DNA from 4 places in the Virgibacillus sp. GM2-2 genome. Region 3 is predicted to be linked to each of the others. Evidence: predicted binding sites of a transcription regulator. Region 3 holds the regulator's gene; each other region holds the start of a gene.
What was found. The regulator LexA, encoded in region 3, represses DNA repair genes until DNA is damaged. The targets are predictions, from matches to a motif close to CGAACATATGTTCG.
Positions count from the first base shown of each region.

Region 1: the regulator LexA is predicted to act here: its motif matches at 1,635-1,648, upstream of ACY9Z2_RS09675 (type IA DNA topoisomerase).
Region 2: the regulator LexA is predicted to act here: its motif matches at 2,730-2,743, upstream of ACY9Z2_RS07690 (DNA polymerase IV).
Region 4: the regulator LexA is predicted to act here: its motif matches at 3,246-3,259, upstream of ACY9Z2_RS07775 (Y-family DNA polymerase).

Region 1 covers NZ_JBUZWC010000006.1:147,758-153,250, forward strand. Annotated here, with positions in the region: gene ACY9Z2_RS09665 (flavin monoamine oxidase family protein) at 1-1,033, shown strand, start outside; gene ACY9Z2_RS09670 (YjcZ family sporulation protein) at 1,386-1,496, opposite strand; gene ACY9Z2_RS09675 (type IA DNA topoisomerase) at 1,704-3,878, shown strand; gene ACY9Z2_RS09680 (thioredoxin domain-containing protein) at 3,912-5,493, shown strand, end outside.
Region 2 covers NZ_JBUZWC010000005.1:8,180-13,672, forward strand. Annotated here, with positions in the region: gene ACY9Z2_RS07680 (acyl-CoA carboxylase subunit beta) at 1-1,113, shown strand, start outside; gene ACY9Z2_RS07685 (M20/M25/M40 family metallo-hydrolase) at 1,170-2,294, shown strand; gene ACY9Z2_RS07690 (DNA polymerase IV) at 2,761-4,008, shown strand; gene ACY9Z2_RS07695 (acyl-CoA dehydrogenase family protein) at 4,112-5,320, shown strand; gene ACY9Z2_RS07700 (SDR family oxidoreductase) at 5,335-5,493, shown strand, end outside.
Region 3 covers NZ_JBUZWC010000003.1:8,644-14,136, forward strand. Annotated here, with positions in the region: gene ACY9Z2_RS05090 (DUF896 domain-containing protein) at 96-332, opposite strand; gene ACY9Z2_RS05095 (YneB family resolvase-like protein) at 565-1,203, opposite strand; gene lexA (transcriptional repressor LexA) at 1,505-2,128, shown strand; gene ACY9Z2_RS05105 (hypothetical protein) at 2,299-2,475, opposite strand; gene glnA (type I glutamate--ammonia ligase) at 2,662-3,999, opposite strand; gene ACY9Z2_RS05115 (MerR family transcriptional regulator) at 4,034-4,420, opposite strand; gene ACY9Z2_RS05120 (methionine gamma-lyase family protein) at 4,568-5,493, opposite strand, start outside.
Region 4 covers NZ_JBUZWC010000005.1:30,183-35,675, forward strand. Annotated here, with positions in the region: gene ACY9Z2_RS07765 (SDR family NAD(P)-dependent oxidoreductase) at 1-227, shown strand, start outside; gene ACY9Z2_RS07770 (hypothetical protein) at 290-1,855, opposite strand; gene ACY9Z2_RS07775 (Y-family DNA polymerase) at 1,975-3,225, opposite strand; gene ACY9Z2_RS07780 (aldo/keto reductase) at 3,382-4,299, opposite strand; gene ACY9Z2_RS07785 (NUDIX hydrolase) at 4,427-4,972, shown strand; gene ACY9Z2_RS07790 (endonuclease Q family protein) at 4,976-5,493, shown strand, end outside.

The sequences.
Region 1 (5,493 bases), on a different contig from region 3:
GAAGACGGCAAGAGATTTACTTTTAAATGCTGTACAACCATTTTTAACGTTATATAACAATAGTACTGACCAAGAACAAGAACAGCTTAGGGAACGGTTTGACCACTATTCATTTGACGAATTTCTACGATATAATCCGTTTGGGGAAAGTTTATCTGCTGACGCTATCCGCATGATTAAAGTTGTTTTAGGGATAGAAGGTTTTCCCGAGTATTCATTTATCGATATTTTACTAGATATTGTTTCTACAGTATTCAATCCGGAGTTGACGTATTATGAAATTACTGGGGGAAATGATTTACTTCCTAAAAGTTTATATAAGGAATTGAAAAATCAGGTGGTTTTTAATCAGTATGTGACCCACCTTTATCAAAAAGATGAAAGTGTAGCTGTTACAACGTTAGATCAATTGTCAGGTCATTGCCATGTTTTTGAAGCGGACTATACGATTGTAACGGTGCCTTATTCTGTTTTTCAGTTTATCGATGTATATCCTTATCATTCCATTTCATATGATAAATGGAAAGTTATTCGGGAACTAAATTTTGTTTCTTCAGTTAAGATTGGATTAGAATTTCGAACAAAATTTTGGGAGAATGAGGAGATTGGAAATATTATTACCGATTTTCCATTACGGTTTACGTATAACCCGAGCCATGATATAGGAGAAAAGGGTCCAGGTGTAATGCTTGCAAGCTATAGTTGGGGGCATAATGCAATGCTTTGGAGTAGTTTAGGAGAAGAAGGACGGATCAGGGAAGCTCTGGATGGGTTATTTAAAATATATGGACCACAGGTATACAACGAATTTTTACAGGGAGCAACCTTTAGTTGGAGTCAAAATAAATTTTCTGCTGGTTGTTTTACCTTATTTACACCAAATCAAGCATCTGATTTTGATAAGGCTATTTATCTACCAGAAGGCAGGTTACACTTTGCAGGCGAACATACATCAACTTTTCATGGATGGGTTGAGGGAGCAATCGAGTCAGGTATTCGAACTGCATGGGAAGTTCATTTTAGAGACACGTAACGTATGATTTGAAAACTTGGCTTATCATTAAGTTTTAATGGTGATAGCCCTAGATGTTCTTGCGCTGAAATCTTGAAAATTATATTTTTCTATCTGTGTAAAAAAGCTAGTTCCCAATAGGAAACTAGCTTTTCGTTCTAACGTCAGAAAGCATAAATTATGGTAGACCTTATTAGAAAAAACTTCAGCATTCGCTATTAAGGACGAGGCGAATGCTGAGTTTTTCTAAAGCTGTGGCTACTTGAAGCTGACAACATAAGCAATATTATGCGTCAAGTTCTACACAGTTGCTCGAGCTTTTTTTCTGATAGAGGAATGATGATATTGTGTTAGCTGAAGGTAGTTTTACGAATTAATATCCGCCGCCAAAGCCGTTTACATATCCGCCTGCACCGACGATAATTAGCAAGATAAATAGGACAACGATTAACGCAAATCCACCATTGTTTCCACCGTAACTCATTGAAAAATTCCCCCTTTCGCAATAGGATCACTATCATTCTATGTAGCAAGGGGTGTTTTGTAATGGACTTTTATATAGTTTTGGAAGAAATGGGTGTTAAGTCTACTGTCAGTTTTTTTATGAATAACTCTCATAACAGGAACATTTGTTCCGGTTTAGGTATTTGTGTTATAATGTAAAAAATTGGTCAAAGACAGGTGAAGCTATATGAAATTAATCCTCGCAGAAAAACCCTCTGTGGCAAAGAACATTGCCGATGCCTTCTCGATTAAAACTAAAAAGGATGGCTATTTTGAAGGAAATGGTTATATTATTACTTGGGCTTTTGGTCATCTTTTACAGCTTTTTGACGCTAAAGATTATGATTCCAAAATGATAAAGTGGAGGATGGAGAATTTTCCGTTTGTTCCTGATGAATTTAAATATAAGATAAAAAGTAATCCGCGCAATAGAGAACAGGTAGATAGTGGAGCTAGAAAACAGTTGAAAATCATCCAACAATTAATGAATAGAACGAATGTCAATTCAATTATTTCTGCATGTGATTTTGATCGAGAAGGTCAAATCATAGGAGATAGTATTATTAATTACATAAAACCGAACAAACCCATCTACCGTCTACTAATAAACGAGTGGACTCCTGAGGAAGTTAGACGCGGTATCGAAAACATGAAACCTAACGGGACAATGAAATCATTGCAGGACGCGGGAATTGGTAGACAATGGGCTGATTGGGTAATTGGTATTAATTTAACGTCGGTAGCAACATTGAAATATCAAAAGGGAAGCGGGAAGGCTCTTAATATAGGGCGTGTTTTATTGCCGACTTTGAAAATTATTTACGACCGTGATAAAGAAATAGAAAATTTTATTCCTGAAGACTTTTTTAAGTTAACAGCAACCTTTCAAACGAATAAACACCATACATTCGAAGGTACATACATGGAAGGGAAAAAGGAAAAATTCAAAGATAAAGAAGTCTTAGAATCTATTAAAGAACAGCTAGTGGACAAATATGCAACGATTATAGATAAACAAGTGGAAGAAAAGAAAGAGTTTCCACCGTTTCTTTTTAACCTTTCTAATTTACAAGGGTATATAACAAACAAATATAATGGTTGGTCCTCAGATAAAGTATTAAAAGTTGCTCAGTCGCTTTACGAAAAGAAATTTATTACTTATCCAAGAACATCGAGTACGGCACTAGATGAAAGTTTAGTGGGGAAAGCTGCTGGAGTATTAAAGGCAGTTTCAGAAAATCTGGATTATAAAGACGATATTAAGTTTATGAAATCAAAGCGTGTGTTTAATAATGCAAAAGTAGAAAGTCATAGTGCGATTATACCAACTTATATGAAGCCTACTCGGTTAACTAGTGACCAACAAATAGTATATACTGCGATTAAAAATCGCTTTATTATGCAGTTTATGCCTGTTGCTCGTTATGAGGAAACAACGATCGTAACCAGAGTAAATAACATTGAAGCAAAAGGATTATTTTATTCAAAAGGTAAAGTACAGCTTGTCGAAGGATGGAAAAAGGTAGAAAATATCCAGACAAAGGACACACTATTACCAGTTGTCAACGAAAATGAAACAGTCAAACAAGTAGATGCTAACGTATCATCACATGTAACGAAGCCACCAAAGAATCATACCGAAAAAACGCTTTTACGTACAATGGAGACATGTGGAAAAGGCGTTAAAGAGGATGATGTGGAAGAAATCATGGGTGGTGTATTATCAGGATTCAGTATTGGGACACCAGCTACAAGAGCAGAAACAATAAAAAAGCTTAAAGATGTAGGGTACATAAGCTCCCAACGAAAAAATTTAGTTTGTACTGAACTTGGTAAAAGGTTAGTAGAGACATTTCCTGTACATGAACTTTTTGACTTGGAGTATACGGGGCGTTTAGAGAAAACTTTATCAGATATCGAAAAAAGTTCCGTATCAAAAGAAGCGTTTTTGAAAATAGTTTTTGATTTCACACGAGATTCTGTTGAAAAAATTAGACATGATGAAGCTGAAATCATTAATCAAGTTACTGCACCAAAACTATCGAAAGAGCCTTTGGGAAAGTGTCCGCAATGCGAAGGGAAAATAATTGAAGGTAAAAGAGGTTTTGGATGTAGCAATTGGAAAAGTGGATGCAAGTTTGTAATATGGAAAAATGATAAATATCTAGCAACTATGAAGAAAAAAGCGACCAAAACAATGGTAAAGTCGCTGTTACATCATAAGTCTGCCTACGTGAAAGGTCTTGTAAGTAAAAAAGGGAATAAATTTAATGCTTACTTACGGTATGAAAAAAATTCTTCAAATGAATACTATAGCTGGAAGATGGAATTTAAAAATAGTTTTGGTAAGTCTTCCTCTTGAAAAAGATACGTCCATATACGCTGAGGTGGGAAAATGAATAAATTAGCTAGTGAAAAATCTCCATATTTACTCCAACATGTTGATAATCCTGTTGACTGGTATCCATGGGGGAATGAAGCTTTTGAAAAGGCAAAACGAGAAAACAAACCAATTTTTCTCTCTATTGGCTATAGCGCATGTCATTGGTGTCATGTATTTGCGCATGAATCCTTTGAGGATAATGAAATTGCCAAGTTATTAAATGATCGATTCGTTTCAATTAAAGTTGATCGAGAAGAACGTCCAGACATAGACTCTGTTTATATGAAAGTGTGTCAGATGATGACTGGGCATGGCGGATGGCCATTAAGTATATTTATGACACCCGAGAGTATTCCTTTCTATGCAGGTACATATTTCCCTAAAGAAAGTAAGTATGGGTTGCCTGGATTTAAAGAGGTTATTAAACAGCTCTACAATAAATACACGGAAGATCCGGAGCATATTGAAAAAGTTACGTTAAGTGTGACACAGGCGCTACAAAAAACGAATACACAAAAAAGTAACGAACGACTAACGACTCAGGTGGTTGATCGTACATTTCATCAGCTAAAACAAATGTTTGATAGTGAGTATGGAGGTTTTGGTGATGCACCTAAATTTCCAGCACCACATAATTTATTATTTTTACTTCGTTATTACAAGACAAGAGAAGCACCGGAAGCGCTTGAGATGGTTGAAATTACATTAAAGGCAATGGCGAATGGTGGGATCTATGACCATATTGGATTTGGTTTTTCCCGCTACTCAACCGATGAGAAATGGCTCGTTCCGCATTTTGAAAAAATGCTGTACGACAATGCGCTATTGTTGATGGTTTATGTGGAGACGTACCAAATAACTGCAAATCCTTTTTACAAACAGATATCCGAACAAATCATTGAATTTGTGATGCGGGAAATGGTCAGCGATAAAGGTGGTTTTTTTTCAGCGATAGATGCTGATTCAGAAGGGATCGAGGGTAAATACTACGTCTGGGAAAGGGAAGAAATCATTGATGTTCTTGGGAATGATCTGGGAGAACTTTTTTGTGACGTATATGACATTTCAACCTTTGGTAATTTTGAAGGAAATAACATACCAAATCTAATTGACACCGATATAGAGGCGCTGAAAATTGATTATGAATTGACTGAACTTCAATTGAAAGAGAAATTAGAAACAGCTAAACAACTATTACGTAAGACACGAACTGAAAGAGTATACCCACATGTTGATGACAAAATTTTAACTGGATGGAATGCATTAATGATAACAGGACTAGCAAAAGCAGGTAAGGTGTATAAAAATCAGCAATACATAGATGTGGCAGCGTCCAATTTAAAATTCATTGAAAAAAATCTAATAAGTAATGATCGTGTAATGGCAAGATTTCGGGATGGTGAGACAAAACATAAAGGTTATGTTGATGACTATGCATTTTTGCTATGGGCTTATGTAGAAATGTACGATGCTACGTTCGATCTAAATTATCTGCAAAAAGCAAAAGACACTGCAGACAACATGATTAACTTATTTTGGGACATCGAGAATGGAGGCTTTTTCTTTTACGGTAGTGACAGCGAAACATTAATTG
Region 2 (5,493 bases), on a different contig from region 3:
GGTCAAGTTTTTTATCGTAATTCAATTTATTCAGGTGTTATTCCGCAAATTTCCGTAATACTTGGTCCAAGTGCTGGTGGTGCGGTGTATTCACCAGCGATTACTGACTTTGTTATAATGGTAGAGAAAACATCGCAAATGTTCATTACTGGACCAAAAGTAATTGAAACAGTAACCGGGGAAAAAATTTCATCTGAAGGATTAGGTGGAGCGGACGTACATAATTCTAAAAGTGGAAATGCACATATTAAAGCTTCGAGTGAAGAGGAAGCACTAGATGCCGTACGTAATCTACTTACTTATTTACCTGCAAACAATCAACAAAAGCCTGATTTTGTACAGGTAACTGAACGCGATAATATGTGTCAAGATTTGACCGATATCGTACCTTTTGACTCAACTCGCCCTTATGATGTAAAACGTGTAATTGAACAAGTCGTGGATCAGAACAGCTTTTTTGAAATTCATAAAGAATTTGCTAAAAATATTGTAGTGGGATTTGCACGAATTAATGGCCAATCTGTGGGGCTTGTTTGTAATCAACCAAAATACCTAGCGGGTGGATTGGATATTGATTCTAGTGACAAGGCTGCTAGATTTATTCGATTCTGTGATTCATTCAATATCCCACTGATTACATTTGAAGATGTTACTGGATTCTTCCCCGGTGTAAAGCAAGAACATGGTGGAATAATACGTCATGGTGCTAAGATTTTATACGCATATTCTGAAGCGACAGTACCTAAAATTACCATTATTACAAGAAAAGCATTTGGTGGAGCCTATGTTGCGTTAAATAGTAAATCAATTGGTGCTGATTTAGTGTATGCATGGCCTAATGCGGAAATAGCGGTTATGGGACCAGAAGGCGCAGCTAACATTATTTTCGCTAAAGAAATTGCTGAAAGTGAAAATCCTGAAAAGACTAGACAGGAAAAAATTGATACGTACCGTGAAAAATTTGCGAATCCTTATGTAGCAGCAGGACTTGGCATGATTGACGATGTTATTGACCCAAGAGAAACACGAGTTAAATTAATGCAAGCACTAGAAATGCTCTACAACAAACAAGAGGATCGCCCGAAGAAAAAGCACGGAAATATTCCGCTTTAGTATGTTAAAAACAACAATGCTTAAAAATGATTTTAGATGAATCATAGGAGGTACCAATGATTACTGTAAATAAAGAACGAATTGTAGAAGAATTTTTAGAGTTAGTACAAATTGATTCCGAAACAAAACATGAAGAAAAAATTGTAGAAGTGTTAATAAAGAAATTTACCGATTTAGGTGTTGAGGTTGTCGAGGATAACAGCAAAGAAGAAACAGGTCATGGTGCAAATAACTTAATTTGTACACTAAAAGGTACAAAAAATTCAATTGATCCAATATATTTTACCGCACATATGGATACAGTTGTTCCTGGAAACGGTATTAAACCATCAATTAAAGATGGATATATCGTTTCTGATGGCACGACTATACTAGGAGCGGATGATAAAGCTGGCTTAGCAGCGATATTAGAGATGGTACGTAGTCTCAAAGAAAATAATATCGAGCATGGTGATATTCAATTTATTATTACTGCAGGCGAAGAGTCAGGCTTAGTAGGTGCCAAGGCATTGGATGCTTCGTTATTAAACGCTAAATATGGGTACGCGATTGATAGTAATGGTAACGTTGGTGACATCATCGTCGCTGCCCCAACCCAAGCAAAAATCTTTACCATCATGAAAGGAAAAACGGCACATGCTGGTGTTGCACCAGAGCAAGGAGTATCAGCTATTACACTTGCTGCGAAAGCTATTTCCAAAATGCCGCTTGGACGTATTGATGATGAGACGACTGCAAATATCGGCCGTTTTGAGGGTGGAAAACAAACGAACATCGTGTGTGATTATGTTGAAATCCTTGCCGAAGCTAGGTCACTTGTGCCAGAAAAAATGGAAGCTCAAGTGGAAAAAATGAAACAAGCCTTTGAATCCACTGCAAAAGAATTTGGTGGATCTGCTGAAGTAAATGTTCAAGTTATGTACCCTGGATTTAAACAAGAAGCGGGTGATCGAGTAGTAGAAGTTGCACGAAATGCTGCTAAAGCGATTGGTCGAGAAAGTAACTTACTAACTAGCGGTGGCGGTAGCGATGCAAATGTTATTGCTGGACATGGAATCCCAACAGTTAACTTGGCAGTAGGGTATGAAGATATCCATACAACAAATGAACGAATCGCAGTAGAAGATTTGGTTAAAATCTCTGAATTAATTACTGCCATCGTCGTCGAAACAACAAAATAAATTACCAAAGCCCTTATAACCATTTTGTGTTATAAGGGCTTTTTTAATAGATACTAAAGCAACATTAAAATAAAGAATCTAAGATTACTCGTAGGGAAAATAAACTGAGCGGACACCAGATTTCTTATTTGAGCAAATTTGGGGCAAATGTGTCAGTTCGCGGACACAGGATGCGCTATTTAATGAAATAAGACTGTTTCAACCTGTTTTCACCTAAATAACGCATCCTGTGTCCTCTTAACCCATAAAACAGGTGCGAATAATAAAAGTAGCGTCTTCTGTGTCCGCTAAGGACTAGTCCATGGATTCATTCGCAGTTTATACGTAGATGGACCTACTGAACTAGATTTTTTTGATTATCAAACGTTAACGGATAGTAGTGAAGATAACAAAATTGCTCTGAATGGAGTTACACTTTATGCTATAATCAATATAGAAACAACCGTTCGTGAAAAGGGTGTTGATTATGTCAGAATGGTATCCAAAAAAAGGTCGCGTTATTTTTCATATTGATATGAATTGTTTTTATGCTTCGGTCGAAATGGCGTACAATCCAAAACTTAAAGGAAAGCCACTTGCAATTGCGGGGAATCCCGAGGAACGAAGAGGTATTATCGTGACGAGTAGCTACGAAGCACGTGCAAAGGGAGTAAAAACAACGATGCCATTGTGGGAAGCTAGAAAACTTTGCCCCAATTTGATTGTTATGCGACCAAATTTTGAACGATATCGAATGGCATCAAAAGAAATGTTCAAAATGTTAGCTGATATCACTCCACATGTACAACCAGTATCCATTGATGAAGGCTATATGGACATATCTGAGTGCCAAGATTTAGGTAGCCCGCTTACGATTGCTGAAAGTCTTCAACAAAGAATAAAGTCGGAGTTAGACTTGCCCTGTAGTATAGGTATAGCTCCTAATAAATTTTTGGCCAAAATGGCGTCAGATATGAAAAAACCGATGGGAATTACTGTTCTACGAAAAAGAGATTTATCTGTAAAACTATGGCCACTTCCTGTTGGAGAAATGTACGGAATAGGAGAAAAAACTGCCAATAAATTAAACAGTGTTGAAATAAAAACGATTGGTGATTTAGCAAATACAGATGTATATCAATTAAAACGTGTATTGGGAATTAACGGGGAACGATTAAAAAATCGTGCAAACGGAATTGATACGAGATCCGTAGACCCTGATGCTGTCCATGAATTTAAAAGCATTGGTAGTTCACAAACATTACCAAACGATACAACAAATGAAATGGAAATTCAAAAACTAATGCAATCTTTAGCTGATAATGTAGAACGTCGCTTAAAGCGGAAAAATGCTGCTGGTCGTGGCGTCCAATTAATGATCCGGTATCATGATTTGAAAACAATTACACGTAGTAGAAAATTAAAAGTATATATCGAAAAAAAGGAAGATATTTTGCACGTAGCAAATGATTTGTTACAGAAGCATTGGAATATGGAGCCAATCCGTCTCTTAGGCATTACAGTACAAGATGCAGAAGAAAAAAAGCATATTGCACATCAATTGGATTTGTTCACTTACGAAAAAGAAGCTGAAAAAGAAAAGCTGTATTCCGTAATCGATACACTCTCCGAGAAATATGGAAAAAATCCATTTAAAAAATTACAAAATGAAAAGAATCACGATCAACCAAGAACTAGCTTTCAAAAGGATTTTTTGGATGATTATAAGGGATAGGAGGTAAATATTGCATTTATCTCCTTATTTGTTTATAATTAACTATAATATTCTGAACATACTATCCGGTTAGTAAGTATATAAATGAAAATGGGGGAAAACAATGGATTTTTCATATTCGGATAAAGTTAAAAGCCTGCAAAGTAAGGTTTCTAACTTTATGGAACATTATGTTTATCCAAATGAAAGCGTTTACGAAGAACAGCTAAATCAACAAAAAACTCGTTGGGAACAGGTACCTCCAGTTATGGAAGAAATGAAACGTCAAGCAAAAGCGGAAGGACTATGGAATATGTTTCTTCCAGAAAGTAGTAATGGCGCAGGTTTAACAAACCTAGAGTATGCCCCACTTTGCGAAGCAATGGGACGTTCCATGATTGGTCCAGAGGTTTTTAACTGTAATGCACCAGATACAGGCAATATGGAGGTATTAGATCGTTATGGATCAGCAAAACAAAAAGAGCAATGGCTAAAACCGTTACTCGATGGTACTATTCGTTCATGTTTTTCCATGACGGAGCCTGAAGTCGCTTCAAGTGATGCCACAAACATTGAAGCTAGTATTAGGCGAGATGGCGATGAATATGTTATTAATGGCCGTAAGTGGTGGTCATCTGGAGCAGGAGATCCTCGTTGCAAAATCGCAATCGTGATGGGTAAAACGGATCCTTCAGCGGCACGGCATGAACAACAATCTATGATTCTAGTGCCACTAGAGACACCAGGTGTAAAAATTAAACGTATGCTTTCTGTTTTTGGTTATGACCATGCGCCACATGGACATGCTGAAATTTCCTACGAAAACGTCAGAGTTCCTATAGATAATATAATATGGGGTGAAGGTAAAGGATTTGCGATTGCACAAGGACGACTTGGTCCAGGTAGAATTCATCACTGTATGCGTCTAATTGGTATGGCGGAACGAGCGCTAGAAGATTTATGCACCCGAGTCCAATCAAGGGTAGCTTTCGGAAAAAGGTTATCAGAACAAGGAGTAGTACAAGAATGGATAGCAGACTCACGAATTGAAATTGAACAAGCACGATTACTTACCTTACATGCAGCTTACAAAATGGATACCGTTGGTAATAAGGTGGCAAAAACTGAAATCGCAATGATTAAGGTAGTTGCACCAACTATTGCTTTACGAGTAATCGATCGGGCAATCCAAGCACTTGGCGGCGCAGGTGTAAGCGGTGATTATACACTTGCAGCACATTGGGCAAATGCTCGTACACTACGGCTAGCGGATGGTCCAGATGAAGTTCACAAACAACAGTTAGCTAAGTTAGAGTTGAAAAAATATAAGTAAAAGGGCGTGGTAAAATGCATGTACTAGATTTATTTAAATTAGAAGGAAAAACAGCAATTGTAACTGGTGGAGGACGTGGATTAGGTGCACAAATTGCTCAAGGATTCGCTGAAGCTGGTGCAAATGTGGTGATTTGTTCACGTAAGCTAGAGGCATGTCAGGAAGTGAGTGAA
Region 3 (5,493 bases):
CGAAACTTGTTTTGTCCTACTCAATTCTATAATGAAAAACAAGTTGTAACAAGTATGATTTTCTATTATCGTATCCATATTTCATGTTTTCATTTCTATTGATTGTTATTATTCTTTTTTTGTAGATCTTTTACCTTTTTGGGTGTTACATCATTTCCTTCTGGATCCATAACAGTCATCGTTTTAAATTGGTTTTTAAATGATGAACGTACATTATTTAAATATTCTTTTCTAAGTTTTTTTTGTTCCTGTTTTTCTTTTTCTGTTAATCCTTCCGCTTTAGCCTTTTTTGCTAGTAGATTTATACGCTCTAATTTCTCCTTCGATATCAAGGCTATACCTCCTCTGTACAATTAAATATATATCGTTGTTCACTCGTCATTTAACGTGTATTTTGTACACTTGATTTTTGAAAGATTGGCTTATCACCATGACATAAGGCCAATGCCTTCGTTGCTCTTATACTGATCTCCTTTATACTTCCTGTCAGTGTGAAGAAAATATAAAAAGCAAGAACTTTTACGAGTCCCTGCTTTACTATCTTACCGTTCTATATATGTTTATTCAAGAATTTAGAAATTCTTGATATCGTCTATGAACCGTTGCCTTTGAAACATCAAATCCAAGTCCCCTCAACGTCGAGGCAATTTCGTTAAAGGTTAATTTTTTTTCTCGTAATCGAACAACTTCTTCAATTGGAAAATTCTTTCGTTCCCGCCCATGTGCTTTATTATGATTTGATAGGTTATCTCCTGGTCGATAACCTTCTTGTATTGCCTTATTCATGCCTCTTTTTATTTTTGTATTATGAATTTTTCGTTGATATTCTTCAACAATTCCAACTATCTGTAATACCATCGAGTCTGACTCAGTGAGTTCAAGTTCACCATTATGAATTGATGAGTATATGGTTACATTCAATTTTTTTAGTTGATGAAACAATGCGATTTTTGTATTGCCGCGTCCTAATCTTGTTTCATCCTGCACAAGTAAATATTCAGCTTTATGATTTGTGAAGTACTCTAACATCTCAAATATTCCATCACGCTCTATTTCGTAACCACTAGCCTGTTCCTTTATGATAGCTACTACCGTAAAACCTGAAGCTTTTGCTAACTGAAGTAATTCTTGCTCTTGTCGTGCTATAGATGTCTCTTGTGTTTGTTTGTCTGTACTTACTCGACAATAGATGATTGTTTTCATAATCAATTCTCTCCGATAAGTTGAATTAACGATTTGTAATTATGCACTTGATACCATTGAAAAGTATAAAAATGCTAGAGTTAATCCGAAAGCTATTAAATAAAATGCATCTGTTTTTGTTATATTACTAAACATATGATCATCCCTTTCTGATTATAGGAACCTTTGTTCGCTTTATCTATTTATTAGAATACACCCGAACATATGGTCTTGTCAACATTTTTTCGAACGAATGTTTGCTTTCCTTTAAAATCAGTGATAAACTATCAGTAATAAATCCTATGCGTGAGGTGTTAGATAGATGACAAAACTATCAAAAAGACAAGAGAAAATTCTTGAGTATATTAAAGATGAAGTTAGCAAGAAAGGTTATCCACCTTCTGTTAGGGAAATTGCAGAAGCTGTTGGTCTAGCATCTAGTTCAACCGTACATGGTCATTTATCCCGCTTAGAAAGTAAAGGTTATATAAGAAGAGACCCTACTAAACCACGTGCAATTGAAGTACTAGATTTGTCATTGGAAAATAACGTACCAAAAGATGCAGTTAGGTACGCTCCCGTTATTGGTAAAGTCACAGCAGGTATTCCTATCACAGCTGTAGAAAATATTGATGAATTTATTCCACTACCAAGCTCTTCTTCTTCACCAGACGATATTATTTTTGTTTTAGAGATTCAAGGAGAGAGCATGATTGAGGCTGGAATACTTGATGGAGATAAGGTAATTGTTAAACAACAAAACACGGCTCAAAACGGTGATATTGTAGTGGCAATGACAGATGAAGATGAAGCTACTGTAAAACGATTCTTTAAGGAAAAGGATCATATTCGCTTACAACCTGAAAACGCGACAATGGAACCTTTGATTTATCAAAATGTAACAATACTTGGCAAGGTTACTGGACTGCATAGAACAATTCATTAAAACCATAAAAACCCTTGATGCATCTAATTGCACAAAGGGTTTTTTAATTAGAAAATGACCAGATGAGCGTAACACGATATAATCTCAACATACAGTCATTAACCAAAGTTTTGGAATTATTATTTGCCTGTTATTTTTTCTCATTAGAATTAAGTTAGGTACAAGCTTGCTTAATACCAAAAGTCATTATTAATTCGATTTCTTCTTCTCCTGCGCTTACAACAGTCACAATCGCAATTGTCATCCTGTTCTTGGTCGAGACCATCATACTCCCTTTCTCTTTTATCCTCAACAAGCTGTCGCATACGATTACGCTCCTGAAAGAATTTGTTACTTCTATATCCCATGCAATCACCTCCCAGTAGGGTATAGTATGAATTTGAGTCAATAGTGTAACGGCGTTTATACCATTAAAAATATCCGATTGGAAGTCTAACCATGAAAAAACAGTCCAATTTATAAATTGGACTGTTTTTTACATGTTTGGAAAGGGTTTTTCGTGTAGCTTATGACTACTTACCTGATCATTTTAATTAATAGCTTGTCAAATATTGTTCTCTTTCCCAAGGATGGACAGTAGTACGGAACATATCCCATTCAATTTCTTTTGCTTCTACAAAATGTTCATACAAGTGATCACCAAGAGCCTCTTTAATAATTTCATCCTGTTCAAGTTCTTTAAGAGCATCCATTAACGTTGCAGGAAGATCTTTTACGCCATTTTTTACTCGCTCTGCTTTATCCATAGCGTAAATATTACGGTCAACTGGCTTAGGTGGTTGTAGTTTATTTTCAATACCATCCAGTCCAGCTGCTAGCAATACAGCCATAGCTAAATATGGATTTGCAGCAGGGTCCACACTTCGTACTTCCATTCGAGTACTCAAACCTCTTGAATAAGGAATACGTACTAAAGGGCTACGGTTTTGACCGGACCAAGCAACATAACAAGGTGCTTCATAGCCTGGGACTAAACGCTTATATGAATTTACTGTAGGATTTGTAACTGCAGTAAAGTTCGTTGCGTGTTTAATAATTCCGGCAGTAAATTGAAACATTAGCTCACTAAGTTCCATATCTCCCTTTTCATCATAAAACATATTTTGATTCCCTTTAAACAAGGACATGTTTACATGCATTCCAGATCCATTTACACCGAATAACGGTTTTGGCATAAACGTTGCGTGTAGATTATGTTTACGCGCAATTGTTTTTACTACTAACTTAAAGGTTTGTATATCATCTGCATGTTTAACCGCATCAGAATATTTAAAGTCAATTTCATGTTGCCCAGGTGCTACCTCGTGATGGGAAGCCTCAATTTCAAATCCCATTTCTTCTAATTCCAGTACGATGTCACGACGACAATTTTCTCCTAAATCAGTAGGAGCAAGGTCGAAGTACCCACCTCTATCATTTAATTCTAGTGAAGGATCACCTTTTTCGTCTAGCTTAAACAAGAAAAACTCAGGCTCTGTTCCAATATTAAAAGCATCAAATCCTAGTTTCTCCATCTTTTTAAGGTTACGTTTTAAATTATATCTAGGACAACCTTCAAATGGAGTACCATCTGGATTATAAATATCACATATAAATCGTGCTACTTTACCTTTATCTGAAGTCCATGGATAGACAACAAATGTGTCTAAATCAGGATGTAAATACATGTCTGATTCTTCAATACGTACAAAGCCTTCAATTGATGATCCATCAAACATCATTTTATTATCTAATGCTTTGTCCAGCTGGCTAAGTGGAATTTCAACATTTTTGATTGTTCCTAGCATGTCTGTAAACTGCAAGCGAACAAAGCGGACATTTTCCTCCTCAATTTTTTGTAAGATTTTTTTCTTCGTCATTTCTGAACTCATGGTTCATCCTCCTTGGATTAAATGCAATTTTATTTTAATGAAAAAATCTTGATAACTCACCTTGTCGTAAACTTGATTTACCAAACCGTCCTGCTTCAAACAATTCTTGTCTTAGCATTTTTCTTAACTCTCGGTCAGTAAGTTCAGTTGGCTTTTCTTCAACAGAATCCTCCTGGTTAACAGTTGGATCTAACATTATTTTCACTCCAGCCAAATTAACCCCTTTATCAAGCAGGTTCTTAATTTCTAACAGACGATCAACGTCGTTGAATGAAAATAATCGTTGATTTCCAGTTGTTCTAGCTGGCTGAATTAAGCCATTATCTTCATAGTATCTAATTTGTCGTGCTGTTAATTCAGTTAGTTTCATAACAGTTCCTATTGCAAATAAGGGCATCGAACGGCGATCCTGATCATTCATTGGATACCCTCCTTCTTTAATAATATACAAACAGTATATGTTATGTAAGATTATTTGTCAAACAAATGTTAGGTTTCCTTACATGTAAATTCAAATTAAAAAAGAGTCGCAATGCAACCCTTTATCTTTTACCCTATTTTCAATCAGTTAATCATTATTTTTAATATTTTTTATCGATTCCATTAAAGCAATCTTGACATGTTCGTATGTTAATCCACCTTGCACAAAGGCTGTATATGGTTCGCGTATGGGACCATCAGCTGTTAATTCAAGACTTGCCCCTTGGATGAACGTTCCTGCTGCCATTATTACTTTACTGTCGTAACCGGGCATTTCACTAGGATGTGGTGTAACAAATGAATTTACCGGAGAATTTTGTTGGATCGTTTGGCAAAAAGCTATCATTTGTTCGGCGGTTTTAAATGTTACCGATTGAATCAGATCCGTGCGATGTGATTGATAATGTGGATTTGATGTAAATCCACATAATTCAAGTAATCTTGCAGTAAAAATAGCTCCTTTTAGTGCCTCGCCAACCATGTGAGGTGCCCAAAATAATCCTTGGAACATCTCTTGTAACATATTCAATGTTGCACCGGTCTCTTTTCCAAGTCCAGGTGCAGTTAAACGATGTGCACACTTCTCTACAAGTTCTTTTTTACCAACAATATAGCCACCTGCACGAACAATTCCACCACCAGGATTTTTTATTAAAGAACCAGCAATAATATCCGCCCCAACATGAAGTGGTTCCATATCTTCAACAAACTCCCCATAACAATTATCCACGAATACGATGATATTAGGGTTAATATTTTTAATAAATTGCACCATCTCACGAATTTGTTCTATAGAAAACGATGGACGATCCGCATATCCTTTTGAACGCTGAATCCCAATTACTTTGGTTTGTTTAGAAATTGCTTGTTTGACTTGTCGAAAATTAATAACTTGATTATCCAATAGGTCTATCTCTTTATACGTAATATCATAATTGCGTAATGACCCAGTATCATGATCAACCTTTCCAATTACACCTTCTAATGTGTCGTAAGGTTTTCCGGTAATATACA
Region 4 (5,493 bases), on a different contig from region 3:
TACGAACGAATTTCTTTGTTGATGCAGATCCTACAGGAAAGTACCAGTTAAGTGTAGCTGCTTTCATGCTGGATCCAGACAAAGTTGCTAAGCAAATAGTGAAGTACTTATTTAAAAGAAAACGGGAAATTAATATGCCTAGATGGATGGAATTCGGCAGTAAGTTCTACACACTTTTTCCAAATACGATGGAATTTGTATTAAAAAATCAGTTTAATAAAAAATGAGGATGCTTTTAGAATACAACCAATAAAAAAACAGTCCTTTTGTGGACTGTTTTTTACATCCTTTATATTAAATAAGGTCCAAAGAATGTTGTTACTAGTATGATGTGTATTCCTACAAAATAGATCATTCTTGCAGTGTTGTCCCAATCATTTACCCGTTTGATGATTCGAACGAGCAGAAAAGCGATAATTCCAAACAGTAACATATAGAAGTATGAACTTCCATCGAAGGTTAAATAACCTGGTGCTTCGACGTATATATTGTCTACAAATATTTTATCCTTCCAAATTAATGCTGCAATTGCATAAAGTCCTATTCCCGCATAAAAAATCCAGGTAGGATCGCGTTGTATGATTCTACTTTTGAAAAAATGCATGATAGCAATAAAGGTTACTGGCCAAATGAACCATATTGCTGAAATAGCGATTGCAAAAAGTCCTGAAGAGATCATTCCAAGTGTTTTACCAAGAGCACGTAACCAATCGTCACTATTAAATCCAGACGCTGCTTTAATTGCAGCGATGTTACTAGAAGAAATCTTGATTACATTGCCATCCGAATCTAGGTCAATCCATGCAACCGTTTCATTATTTATCCATTGTGGATTGGTAGAAATGGCTGGAGTATTGCTTCGACGATCTGTCGTTGTGCCATTATCTGTTATAACCGCTTTGTAAATATTAAATGCACTATCATCGTTGTATTGTGTGTTGGTTAGTCCATTTGCTTGAAATAGTAAGCTCAGTTCATCATTCATGTACGCTAGCTCAACACTGTTTATTTCACTTAGATTTCGATTTCCTTTCGGGTCATGAAAAGTTAATTCACGTAATGGACCTGATTGTTGATCGGAAATGGTAGTTTCCAATAGGTAGTTAAAAAATTGTGGTGGACCTTGTGGTGATTCCAGTTGCTCCTGAAGTAAAATAGCCACCTTTTGACCTTTCTGAGCAAATTCTATATTTGTAACAATCTTACCTGGAACTATATCCACCTTAGTTTGATACTTTTCCGTAAGTATTCCTTCATTTAATTGATAAATCGTTATGTTTAACTCACCTGATGTTAATGAATGTGTTAATAGCTGTATTCCATCCTCATTTTGTTGTGTGCTGATAGATTTTTTCTCTAAGTCAATATTCATCAGTTTAGTCGATTCTTTTGTTTCTGGTAATAATTGATAGAGAACGTTTTCTTTAACGTAAAGAATCGTTGATTTTAACGGATAAAATCCTTCAACGTCTTTTACAATTTCATTTTTTTCTTTGTCGTATATGTTCGTGTAGTCAAAATAAATGATCTGATCACCATTTTGATAAACTTGTGTCCATTTATCGACTGGGATATCAAATGTTTCCGTATTTTGTACAACGAATTCTTTGTTTAACGTTGTATTGGCTAGTTTTCCATTTTCAAATCTAGTAACAATTAAGTTTCCGTTTTTTGTCTCTCTAATAGGTTGGAGCTTGCTCACATCTGTTGTACCAACCGATAAGCCTCTGCTCCAGTTTTGTTCAGGTTGTTCCGTAACCTTCTCGAAATTTTGATAGAACAATAACGTTAATCCGAAGATTATAATAATCCCTGGAACAATCCAGTACAGGTGTTTAAGTAGACTTCTCTTCATAATGTACCCCCATATTGTTATCTTCTGTTTTTACAACAATAAAACAATATTATCATATTTCTGAAAGATAAAACATGGAAAATTTGGTGAAAATTTACGTTATTTATCTTCACGGTAAATCAGGCTTGGTGGCCCCCGATTTTTGTACTTCGGTCAATGGTAATACCTGCATCTGTATAACTCGTAGCACGCAGAATTGCGGTTGAACCATATTTTGCACGAATTGAATCCATTACATAACCGATATCTTTTTTCTTCGGTCGGTCATCAAACAAATCCAATTGTGTTTCATTATTATCATATAGTTTAGTGAGTGTTACATAAACATGTCTAATATCGCTCATCCCATCATAAAACTCGTTAAATAAGCGCATGCAAACACCATAAACCTCCATTGTAATGTTGGTAGGAAGAGAGGTTGATCGTGATCTATTAAAACCTCCACCCGTTACCTTTGAATACACGATACCGAGATGAATCGTTCTACCGGCTTTATTAGCTGTTCGAGCTCTGCGGCACACTTCTTCACATAAATCGAGAATACATGCAGCTACATCATTTTTTGAATAATCCCGTAATAGTGAGATGCCATGACCAAATCCTTTTTGTTCTGTTTTTGTAAAATTTCCTAACACGGGACTAAGGTCAACACCCCATGCATGCCAGTAAAGCTGCTCTCCCATCACCCCAAATCGTTTTGTTAGTTGGTTTAACGGAACATTTGCTAACTGCCCAAGTGTGACAATTCCCATCCTGTTCAAGTTATTTTGCATTTTGCTGCCTATACCCCAAATACTTTGAACAGGGAAAGGCCATAACATCTTTTCTACATCCTCATATTTACATTCGGCTATTCCAAATTTTTTTGCGTATAAGTCCATAACCACCTTAGCTAGAAATTTATTATCACCAATACCGATTGCGCACGTTACACCAAAATACTCTAACAAATCTTTTTTTATTAACCTGGCTACTTCCCAACGATCACCAAATAATTTCTTTAGCCCGTTAACCGTCACCCAGACCTCATCAACAGAATATTGGTGAATTGCTTCTTTTGGTACATATTGTTCAATTAGTTTTGTAATTTGCATCGAAACATGTAAGTAGTCTGCCATGTGCGCATTAGCAATATAGAGTTCGGGGTCGTCTGGTAACTCAAAGAAACGGCTGACATTGCTAATCCCATGTTTATTTTTTAATATAGGCGAGGCAGCAAGTACAATACTGCCGGATCGATTGGGATCACCAACAACAGCCAGTTGAACTTCCATTGGATCATGGCCTAATTTTATTGCTTCAACACTGGCGTAGAAGGAACGTATATCGATACACAATACATCGTGTCGTGGGTATATGGAATAATCCATTAATATCACCTCATAATAATAGAACGTTTGTTCCTATTATATGTAGCGAGAAACTAATTATCAATGGAAATTACTAGGAAGCTTGATCGATCGATAAAATTTATGGCGAAATTTTAGTTCTATAATAAAATTAAAAACCGAAGCGGTGGCTTCGGTTTAGCGATGATTTTCATATGTGATTGCCTTCGTTGTAGCTTGCAGAGCTTCGTAAAGAGAATTAGAAATCGATTGTGAAGTGTAGTTTGAAATATTCTCTTGCACTTGATCAACAGAACTAGCACCAAAAACAGCGCTAGCAACCGCTGGATGGTGCAAAATGTATTGGAATGCTGTCTGATTCAATGATGATGTGTCAACGAGATTGGTTAATGCTTCATGAATTTTAACTAATTCTTCATAGGAATAGGTAAGAAATCCGTCCTTGGCTTTATTTTCTATTTGCTTCATTCCATGTTTTGTGAGCATACCTTTTGCAAGCGGTCCACGAGCTAGGACGCTAATAGAGTGTTGATCCAGCAAATACAATATTTCTTCTTCAGGGCGACGGTCAAACATATTGTATTGCATCATCACACCATCGATGGTGGAACGTTTAACATATTCGCGTATCACATTTGGTCTAATTGAAGAAATTCCGTACGCACGAATAAGACCTTCTTGTTTTAATTCCTCAAAGGCTTTAATTGTTTCGTCAATCGGGTCATCAATTGTCCCACCATGTAACATATAAAAGTCAATATAATCCGTTTGAAGTCGGCGTAAACTAGCTTTCAGTCCATTTTTAATATGAGACTTAGATGGATCCCAATACCAATCCTGTTTGTCCAGGTCAAAATGATTTCCTACTTTTGATGTTAAAATAATGTTTTTTCGTTTGTCTTTAATTACCTCACCAACAATTTCCTCATTCATTCCAAAATCATATAAATCGGCGGTATCAAGATGGTTAATCCCTGCATCTAGTGCAGCGTCAATAATTTTTTTTGCTTTAGAGGAATCTGTGCCAAGAGACATACATCCAAGTGTTAACTCTGAAACATGCAACTCTGATTTTCCCAAACGGTTTGTATTCATATATTCGACCTCCATTATTCCGTATAAGACTAGTGTAAAAATGAATCCATTAGAATACAACTATTTCACAGAGAATAGCTATTAAAATGTGATAGAATGGGGAAAATAAACGTACGGAGGATTAAAAATGAAAAAATTTGAAGAAAAAACAATACAGACAGAAAAAATATACAACGGGAAAGTGGTGCATTTACAGGTGGATGATGTGACACTTCCTAATGGCAAGACGTCAAAACGAGAAATTATAAAACACCCTGGAGCAGTTGCAATCATTCCAATTACAAAAGATAGAAAAATCGTTTTTGTTGAACAGTACCGAAAACCGCTTGAAAAATCCTTAGTAGAAATACCAGCAGGTAAGCTTGAACCAGGAGAAAATCCAGAAACAACCGCCATAAGAGAGTTAGAAGAGGAGACAGGGTACACGACAAATGAAATAGAATTTGTTGCCTCTTTTTATACATCCCCGGGTTTTGCTGATGAACTGATGTATATTTATGTTAGTGATAAGCTTGAAACATTAGAGGAAAAAGTAGCTGGTGATGATGATGAATTTATAGAAATACTAGAATTAACATTAGAAGAGGCAGAACAATATGTTAGAGAAAATCGAATTCATGACGCAAAAACTAATTATGCGATTTTATATTTACGAACTTTGGAAAGGATGTAAGTGATGCTAGATTCATTCTTCGCTGATTTACACATTCATATCGGTCGTGATATGTACAATAAGCCAGTAAAAATAACTGGGGCTAAAAGTTTAACACTTACAAATATTTTACTAGAATCGAGTAGAAATAAAGGGATTCATTTAATAGGTATAATAGATAGCCATGCGCCACATGTGCAACAAGAATTGAAGCATTTATTATCAACGCATCAAGCGAATGAGCTTGATGAAGGTGGTATCCAATTTGAGGACGTCACGTTAATATTAGGTTCTGAAATTGAAGTTTATGATGAGAATTGTCAAGGACCAATACATGTTCTTTGTTATCTTCCAACACTAGCAAAAATGGAAGAGTTTACGGAATGGCTGGCAACGAAAATGACGAATATTAATTTAAGTTCGCAGCGTTATTATGGGACAGCAAAAGCACTACAATATAAAGTAAAAGAGCTTGATGGCCTATTTATTCCAGCACATGTGTTTACACCATTTAAGAGTACCTATGGAAAAGGGGTAAAGCA